Siphonobacter curvatus: one gene and its partners. The protein of the gene in region 1 binds, or shares a complex with, the protein of each later gene. Links are inferred from orthologs where the notes say so. Each region holds a gene or a part of one and is shown in the gene's direction. Other genes may lie near its edges. The genes, in order: pfkA, rny and pnp.

Region 1 (2,915 bases):
AGCAACCGATTGGGAGGCATGGGTTACAGCCACCCCGGCCCGAATACGGGTATTGAAGGAAAATGCATTTTTTTCATTCAACGTAATCAGTACACCCGGTCCCCGAACTTCCCCCCCCGCCCGCAAGTGCTTGTCGCGACCGTTGAGCTTTTCCCGCAAGTATTCCTGGTCGCGAAAGATGATTCCTTTGCTCGGACCCCGGTACTTGGAAGAAACGGTATTCGTTAGCATGGCAACCGGTGAGTACGGAGCTTCCCAGGCTAAGTAGTTGTTATAGAGATAGTTTTCGTAACCGGCTAAGTGAACGTGTACTTTGTAACGGGAGTCCACAGCCGAGGCGGGGTTGGCGTATATCCCGTGAATGCCTGCGTAGTTACTACCCGTCTGCCCCAGCAAAAACTGAGCCGAAACCTCAGATCCAGTTCCTCCTAAAAGTATAGAAATAAATGTGATAACTCTCTTCATACGGGTTTCCCCAAGGGCCAAAACCCTTCTCATTTAGTACGATAATGATAAATGTTTATTGGATTTATTTAAGATGGAAGGACACACCAAATTTTCGAAAAATAACTGATAAAGTGTGCCACTATGTACGTAAAAACATGGAAAATAAGATTGAATCTTATTAAATTACCATGAACTCTTTGATTTTTGAAGTTCATAAAGCCAATCCAGCCAAAGAAGCTGTAAATTTGCATCAAGTTTACGAGAGCGTGCTCAAAACTTCCGTAATCCCATTTGTAACCAAAATAATCTAACACGGGCTTGACCACAAATATGAAGCGTATTGCAGTGTTTACCTCCGGGGGAGATGCTCCAGGCATGAACGCCTGCATTCGGGCGGTCGTACGGGGTGCCATGTACCACAAAGTTGAAGTATTTGGTATTCGGCGGGGGTACAGCGGCATGATCGAAGGTGATATTTATCCGATGACATCCCGCGATGTCTCTAATATAATTCAACGGGGAGGCACTATTTTGAAGTCCGCCCGTTCACGTCGCTTTACTACGGCTGAAGGCCGCCAGCAGGCTTACGACAACCTGAAAGCCTTGGGCATCGAAGGACTAGTCGCCATCGGTGGAAATGGTACTTTCACCGGAGCTGAGATTTTCTTCAATGAGTTTAAAATTCCAACGGTAGGTGCTCCGGGTACGATTGATAACGATTTGTACGGAACAGACTATACCATTGGCTATGATACGGCAGTAAATACGTCACTCGACGCGATTGACAAAATCCGGGATACGGCTGATTCGCACGATCGCGTATTTTTCATCGAAGTAATGGGCCGCGATTCGGGTTACATTGCCATTCAATCGGGTATTGGCGGTGGAGCTGAGTTCGTGGTGGTACCGGAAGATCTTTCTGAACCCGTTTCATCCGTTATTAAGACCTTGAAGCAGGGCTTTGTGAAGAAGAAGTCTTCTTCCATCGTAGTAGTTGCTGAAGGAGAAAAAGAAGGTCGGGCTACCGAAATCGCCGAAAAGATTAAGAAAAGTATTGACGTTGAAGTGGATATTCGGGTGACAACGCTTGGCCACATCCAGCGGGGCGGCGTTCCGTCCGCTTACGACCGCATTCTAGCCAGTCGTTTGGGTCTGGGTGCTATTGAAGGCTTACTCCGGGGTCAGAAAAACGTAATGACGGGTATTGTCAACAATCGCCTGGTTTATACGCCCTTTATCGAATGTATTACTAAGGATAAGCCCATTTCGGACGATCTGTTACGAATGGTACACATTCTTTCCTAAGATTAGCCTGATAGAGTATCGAGCAGGAGGCTCCTGTTTCTCTGGCTCTTTACTCTATCTGTTTTCCTCTTAGGAAAGATACCCCATGGCCCAGTACATAACGTACCCAACTATTTCGTGCATCATGCGATAGGTGCAGAATAGATTATATTCCTTCGGTATCAACAAGTAATCCCAGGCAGTTTGTCGCTCAGAGGCGAAAAAGTCCGTTGGGTAAGGCCTAACCTGTACGTTTTCTTTTTGAAAACAGGCGACGGCTCGACGCATGTGAAAGGCTGAAGTTACCAGCAATATCTTTGGCGTACTTTGGCCCAATAGTTTAGCGGTATTCCTGGCATTTTCGCGGGTATTGCGGGAGGTTCCTTCTAGGATAATATCCGACTGGGGTATCCCGGCTAGGTGTAGTAACTGAGCAGCCGCTTTGCCCTCCGAAGTAGAATCAGCCTGGGCCGATACAATACCCGACCCACCCGAAATCAGAATCTTTTTTATTTTTCCTGCTTTGTATAAAAGCAAGGGCTGGAGAATTCGATCCGCTGAATTACCGAAGAACACCTTTCCATCTTTTTTGCCGGTAATCCCTCCGGTTAATACTACGGCCATATCATACGTTTCATCCGCTTTCAGGGTTACTGGGGCATATTCCCAGGCTAGTGCCAATTCATTCGTAATAACGTCGGTAGTACTGATAAACAGCCACCCCAACGTTGCCCAAATAGCCCATTGCTTGCGGCGGGCAGATTTGGAAAAAGCCGCTGTTAGTAACCCGTACGCTAAAAAAGTGATAGGCATTAACAGATAAAACAAAATTTTAGAAAGTAAAAAAAACATAGATAGGTGTACTTAAACGTTTGTAAGATGGCTGCCAAAGGTCGGCAACTTTAGACGTGAAACCTTACCTTTGAATGACAATCTGTATTCTCCTATGCTTCGTTATTGTTTTACCTTTTTACTTAGTTTTCTAGCATATACCCTATCGGCTCAGAGCGGCTATAAAATTACGGCTCGTATTCAGGGCTTACGGGATAGTACCTGCTATCTGGCCTACTATACGGGCCTCGGCAGTGGTCAATTTTTCGTACAGGATACGGCTAAAGCCGATGCTCAGGGCAATGTTATATTCACAGGCTCTCAGAAGCTACCCGAAGGTCTGTACGTCATTT
Region 2 (3,110 bases), 540 kb from region 1 along the record:
CTGGATTCACTGAACCCGGATAATCCCGAAGCGTTGCGTATTCAGGTTGATCATTTCATCCAGGAAGTGGACAAGGCCATTAAAAAATTATCGGAATAGCGTTCCACAAGGAATTGCTGTACCAAAGAAAAGTGAAGCAAAACCAGAGGGTGTAAAGGTAAAAATGAACCGATGGCTAGGGCGAAAATAGGATTAAAGCCTATAATTTATTGCGAAAAGCCAATCATTCGGAATGAATAGCCTGCACAACATTTGCATAATTTCACTTTTAAGTACTAAACTTGTAAAAGTTTAGATTGTAATACAGGCCATCTGACCGGCTCAACCGCCGATTAAAAGACCGAAGAAAATGCAGTTAGAGCGATAATAAGCCATAACTACTTTTGCATGGGAACGAATCGTACCATCCACATACAGCTTGCTGGCACGCAATACGAAATGACGATTCCGAAAGAAGATGAACTCTACATTCGGGAAGCGGCTAAACTATTGAATCAGCAAATGCAGCAATTACTCGAGAAGGAAAATGTTCACAGCATGCACGAGCGGATGACGCGTGTGATGCTTTTTTGCATGGTTACTAATCTGAAGCTCAATGCCTTACAGCATCAGGCTTTTGCTCAGCTCGAAATGATGGATGAATTAGTCAATCCGGTACTGCGGAATTGATTGATACACTAGAGATCCCTGTTTTTCTTCACTTTTAACGGTCTCCGGCAGAGGGCTGTTTGGTTTCACTATTATTTAACCATACAGACAAATGCAGGATAGTAGTATTCTATTGTATTTGCTCGATACCCTCATTACAGCGGGAATAGTATTCTTTATTACCCGGATATTCTTAGGGAAAGCGATTAAAAATCGGGAAGCAGAGGCCGAAGTAAGAGCCGTCGACATTATTAAAAACGCCGAAGAAAAAGCGGAAAACCTCAAAAATCAGCGGATTCTTGAAGCGAAAGAAAATTTTCTTAAACGCCGGGCTGAATTTGAGGAAGAAACCAATAAGCGGAAACGTGTTCTTCAGGAAAATGAGGCGAAACTGAAGGATTTTGAGCGTCAGATCAATCAGCAACGTGAACAGGCGAAACGCAAGGAAGACGAACTGGAAAAGCAGCGGCAGCAGTTAGCCCAGCAGCAGGAGTCAGCAAAACGGAAAGTGGATGAGGCCGAGAAAGCCCGCACCAGTGCCGTTTCCCAGCTCGAAAAAATCGCCGGTCTGACCGCCGACGAAGCTCGTCAGCAACTGGTCGATAACCTGAAAGCCGAAGCGGAAACGCGGGCCTCCAGCTACGTAAAAAACATCGTAGAAGAAGCCAAGCTGACGGCAACGAAAGAAGCGAAGAAGATCGTTATTGAAACCATCCAGCGGACGGCAGCCGAACAGGCCATCGAAAACTGCGTCTCGGTTTTCAATATCGAATCGGACGATATCAAAGGTAAAATTATTGGACGTGAAGGACGGAATATCCGGACGTTGGAATCGGCTGTGGGCGTGGAAATCATCGTAGATGATACGCCGGATGCTATTGTGATTTCGGGTTTTGACCCCGTACGTCGTGAAATCGCCCGTTTGTCGCTCCATCGACTGGTACAGGATGGTCGGATTCACCCGGCTCGTATCGAAGAGGTGGTAGCTAAAACGCGAAAGAATATCGAAGACGAAATCGTCGAAATCGGTGAACGTACGGTCATTGACCTGGGTATTCACGGCTTGCACCCGGAACTGATCAAGATGGTAGGTCGGATGCGTTTCCGCTCTTCCTACGGTCAGAATCTGCTTCAACATTCTCGCGAAGTAGCCAAGTTGTGTGCAACGATGGCTTCCGAACTTGGGTTGAATGCGAAGCTGGCTAAGCGGGCAGGTCTGCTGCACGATATTGGTAAAGTGTGGCACGAAGAGCCGGAATTACCGCACGCCATTCTGGGTATGGAAATGGCCCAGAAGTACAAGGAGCACCCGGAAGTTTGCAACGCCATTGGAGCTCACCACGATGAAATTGAGATGACCAGTATGATTTCCCCCATCGTGCAGGTATGCGACGCCATCAGTGGTTCGCGTCCCGGGGCCCGTCGGGAAATGATGGAAAGCTACATTCAGCGTTTAAAAGACTTGGAAGCTCTGGCCCTCAACTTCAACGGCGTAGATAAGTGTTACGCCATTCAGGCCGGTCGTGAACTTCGCGTCATCGTGGATTCGGATAACGTATCGGATGAGAAAGCGGGTCAGCTGAGCTACGATATTTCACAGAAAATTGAGAAAGAAATGCAGTATCCCGGTCAGATTAAAGTGACGGTAATTCGGGAAATGCGTTCCGTAGCTTACGCAAAATAAGCAAGTCTATACAAGCAAAAACCCCGCTGATTGATACCAGCGGGGTTTTTGCTTGTATAGGCGAAGCGGCTACTTATCTTCGCTTGTCTTTCACCCGTTTTTGTTCAAACTGGAATGAAAGGGCTTGGTTACGGGCTGGATAAGTGATTTCGTAGAAGTGAGCCGCCCGATTGGACTGGAGTAAAAGTTTGCCTCGCATGGCCTCGCCCGGTTGGAGTATCATCTGGCGAAACGTTTCCCGCTCGAAGTTGCCCTGTTCCCAAGTAAGCTGATCCATCCGATTGCCAAAACGCTGGTGATCAGCTACTCGCTTAACCGCCAGGGTTTGCCAGCCTGCGGCAATACCCGCCCGTTTGGAAGCGTACTCGTGATACGTTTGCCGCGAGTTCGTTTGGGTCGCTACGTCAGCGGCAACCAAACCGACCAGTAAGACGGTATTGAACACTTTATTGAATTGAAGAATCTTCTGTTCCTGCTTAATTTGTCGGGCTATTCGCTGCAATTCCAGGTCTGGATCCAAGCCTTGTCTTCGCCAAGGGTTAAGCGTACCGGCGGATGTTTTGTAAAGTAACAGGGTTTGTGTCTCATCCAGGGCGGTAATTTCGAAGTCATGCGGTTTGATTTCGATGGGACGCTCGGTGAGATTTGTGATTTCAGTATCAAAAATCAGGTACTCGATTTTAGCTCCCGGCTGACGGCTGAGATAAACGGATTCAAAAGCCGTAACAACTTTTAAGCTATCATTGAGCTGACGAGCTACTTCTAAGCCATTTTCCCG
Region 3 (3,078 bases), 1.1 Mb from region 1 along the record:
ACCGACACCGGTTCGGCTGAATCGCAAATTGCTCTGTTTACGTATCGGATTAGCTCACTGACTGAGCACCTGAAAGTACACAAAAAAGACTACGCTACGCGTGCGGGTCTGTTGAAATTGGTAGGTAAGCGTCGTCGTCTTCTCGACTATCTACACAAAAAAGATATTACCCGTTACCGGGCCATTCTTGCTGAATTAGGTCTCCGTAAATAATCGGTTGATACGCAAGTCAGGGAATTCCGTTTAGTGGATTCCCTGACTTGTTTTGTGTTTGTCCTGAAAATTTTTCTTCGACAAATTGATTACTTCTTCGCGTTTTTGTACTCTTATAGAATAGTTGAGGTAACTGAATGCAACTACGGGGAGTTTCCCCGGCTAACCTCTTGAAAGCGGTTCCTCCTCAAGATGAGCTACACAGCGGTCCCTCACTTGGTGGAGAGCGGTCTCAAAAGCGGTCAAAACGACAAACTATGAACGTTGTAACCAAAAAACTCAGTCTTCCCGATGGTCGAATCATTACCATCGAGACTGGCAAACTGGCTAAACAAGCCGATGGATCAGTAGTAGTCCGTATGGGCGACACGATGTTACTGGCCACGGCCGTAGCCGCACCAGAAGCCCGTCCAGGTACTGATTTCTTACCTCTTTCGGTAGATTACCAGGAAAAATTTGCTTCTGCGGGTAAAATCCCCGGAAGTTTCCAACGCCGGGAAGGCCGTCTTTCCGATTACGAAATTTTAATAAGCCGACTGGTTGACCGGGCTTTACGTCCTACGTTTCCCGGTGATTTCCACGCGGATGTTCAAGTCAACGTGGTGATGATTTCGGCTGACCCCGAAGTACAACCCGACGCCTTGGCGGGTCTGGCTGCTTCGGCTGCTTTGATGGTATCCGACATTCCTTTCAACGGTCCCATCTCTGAAGTACGCGTAGCCAAAATTGATGGCCTGTATCTGATCAATCCGCCGACCTCCATGCTGAGTCGGGCTGAACTGGATCTGATTGTTGCGGGTAACAGCACGGACATTCTGATGGTTGAGGGTGAAAGTAATGAGGTGTCCGAAGATGATATGCTGACAGCATTGAGAACGGCACATGATGCCATTAAACTTCAATGTGCTGCTCAGAAAGAATTAGAAGCGGAAGTAGGAAAAACGGTCAAGCGAGAATATAGTCATGAAACCCATGACCTCGAATTGAAGAAGTTTTTGTACGATAATTATTACGAGAAGGTTTATGCCGTTGCCGCACAGGGTAACGCCAATAAATCAATCCGTAAAGAAGGATTCAAAGCCGTTCGTAAGGAATATCTGGAGACTTTACCCGAAGATCATACCGTAGACCTGGGTTTGGTTGGCACGTATTTCCACGATATTGAAAAAGACGCGGCTCGTAACCTGGTGTTGAATGAGCGTCGTCGTCTGGATGGACGGGCTCTGGATGAAATTCGTCCCATCTGGTGCGAAGTCGATTACTTACCTCGTGCCCACGGATCAGCCGTATTTACGCGGGGTGAAACGCAGTCGTTAACCACGGCCACCCTGGGAACGAAATTGGATGAGCAGATTGTTGATCAGGCCTTAGTTTCTGGTTACAGCAAATTCCTGTTGCACTATAACTTCCCCGGTTTTTCTACGGGTGAAGTGAAACCTAACCGTGGACCCGGACGCCGGGAAGTAGGTCACGGTAACCTGGCGATGCGTGCCCTGAAAAAGGTAATGCCTGCCGACGCGGACAACCCTTACACGATTCGGGTCGTTTCGGACATTCTCGAATCCAATGGTTCGTCGTCGATGGCGACCGTTTGTGCGGGTACGTTAGCTCTGATGGATGCCGGAGTAAAAATCAAAGCTCCCGTATCCGGTATTGCTATGGGTCTGATTTCCGATCCTGAAACGGGTAAGTACGCCGTTCTTTCCGATATTCTTGGCGATGAAGATCACCTGGGGGATATGGACTTTAAAGTAACGGGTACGGAAAACGGAATCACGGCTTGCCAGATGGATATGAAAATCGACGGCCTTTCGTACGAAGTGGTTGCCGAAGCTCTGAATCAGGCCAAGCGGGGTCGTCTTCATATTCTGAACGAAATGAAGAAAGCCCTTACCGAAGTTCGTCCCGATTTCAAACCTCATGCTCCACGGGCGGTTATTCTGGAAATTCCTCAGGAGTTTATCGGTGCCGTGATTGGACCTGGTGGTAAAGTAGTACAGGAAATTCAGAAGACGACGGGTGCAACGATTGCCATCGAAGAAAAAGATAGCAAAGGCTACGTCAGCATTTTCGCCACGAACAAAGAAGCGATGGATGCGGCCGTAGGTCGGGTGAAAGGCATCGTAACAATTCCTGAAGTAGGTGAAGTGTACACGGGTAAGGTGAAAACAGTTACGGACTTCGGAGCATTCGTTGAGTTCCTGCCCGGACGTGATGGTCTGTTGCACATCTCGGAAATCTCCTGGGATCGTCTGCCTGCCATGAAAGGCGTACTCGAAGTAGGCGAAGAAGTACAGGTGAAATTAATTGAAGTAGATCAGAAAACCGGAAAATTCCGTTTATCCCGGCGGGTGCTGTTGCCCAAACCAGAAGGATATGTGGAACGGCCTGAGCGACCCGAACGTCCTGAAAGAGGAGATCGTCCGGAACGTGGGGACCGGGGAAATTCCGAGAATCGCCGCCCCCGTAACTAATTTACGTTACAAAAGATAACGATTCCTGAATTTTTTTCATGTTTTCATGTTACATAATCATCAGCAACCCATAAGCAAATTCTGATGCCAGATGAGACAGCTAAAAATTTCTAAGCAGATCACTAACCGGGAAAGCCAATCGCTTGATAAGTATCTTCAAGAAATTGGTAAAGTGGATTTGCTCACCCCGGACGAGGAGGTAGAACTGGCTCGAAGAATTCGTGAAGGTGACCAATTAGCTTTAGAGCGACTGACCAAAGCGAACTTACGTTTCGTAGTGTCGGTAGCTAAGCAATACCAGAACCAGGGACTTTCCCTGGGCGATTTGATCAACGAAGGAAACTTGGGTTTGATTAAAGCCGCTCAGCGTTTCGACGAAACGCGTGGTTTT

Evidence for each region.
Region 2: pfkA (region 1) and rny share a complex: the UniProt entries of both Bacillus subtilis proteins name them as parts of the possible RNA degradosome complex. The link is inferred for Siphonobacter curvatus from one-to-one orthologs.
Region 3: pfkA (region 1) and pnp share a complex: the UniProt entries of both Bacillus subtilis proteins name them as parts of the possible RNA degradosome complex. The link is inferred for Siphonobacter curvatus from one-to-one orthologs.

Annotation. Positions count from the first base shown.
Region 1 is NZ_PTRA01000001.1:1,173,552-1,176,466, reverse strand. The notes cover bases 9-2,764. They hold pfkA (6-phosphofructokinase), read left to right. Parts: upstream 9-777; coding sequence 778-1,752; downstream 1,753-2,764. Other genes in these bases: C5O19_RS04700 (redoxin domain-containing protein), read left to right, coding at 2,678-2,764; C5O19_RS04705 (YdcF family protein), read right to left, coding at 1,822-2,544; C5O19_RS04715 (DUF5723 family protein), read right to left, coding at 9-465. Outside these bases: more of C5O19_RS04715, read right to left, coding at 1-8; more of C5O19_RS04700, read left to right, coding at 2,765-2,915. UniProt on the Bacillus subtilis protein: Catalyzes the phosphorylation of D-fructose 6-phosphate to fructose 1,6-bisphosphate by ATP, the first committing step of glycolysis.
Region 2 is NZ_PTRA01000001.1:634,350-637,459, forward strand. What follows is about bases 96-3,046. They hold rny (ribonuclease Y), read left to right. Parts: upstream 96-760; coding sequence 761-2,332; downstream 2,333-3,046. Other genes in these bases: C5O19_RS02595 (hypothetical protein), read left to right, coding at 96-99; zapA (cell division protein ZapA), read left to right, coding at 388-669; C5O19_RS02610 (hypothetical protein), read right to left, coding at 2,406-3,046. In the rest of the region: more of C5O19_RS02595, read left to right, coding at 1-95; more of C5O19_RS02610, read right to left, coding at 3,047-3,110. UniProt on the Bacillus subtilis protein: Endoribonuclease that initiates mRNA decay. Initiates the decay of all SAM-dependent riboswitches, such as yitJ riboswitch. Involved in processing of the gapA operon mRNA, it cleaves between cggR and gapA.
Region 3 is NZ_PTRA01000001.1:2,251,416-2,254,493, reverse strand. What follows is about bases 160-3,078. They hold pnp (polyribonucleotide nucleotidyltransferase), read left to right. Parts: upstream 160-470; coding sequence 471-2,687; downstream 2,688-3,078. Other genes in these bases: C5O19_RS09270 (sigma-70 family RNA polymerase sigma factor), read left to right, coding at 2,779-3,078; rpsO (30S ribosomal protein S15), read left to right, coding at 160-213. Also shown: more of rpsO, read left to right, coding at 1-159. UniProt on the Bacillus subtilis protein: Involved in mRNA degradation. Catalyzes the phosphorolysis of single-stranded polyribonucleotides processively in the 3'- to 5'-direction. Necessary for competence development in Bacillus subtilis.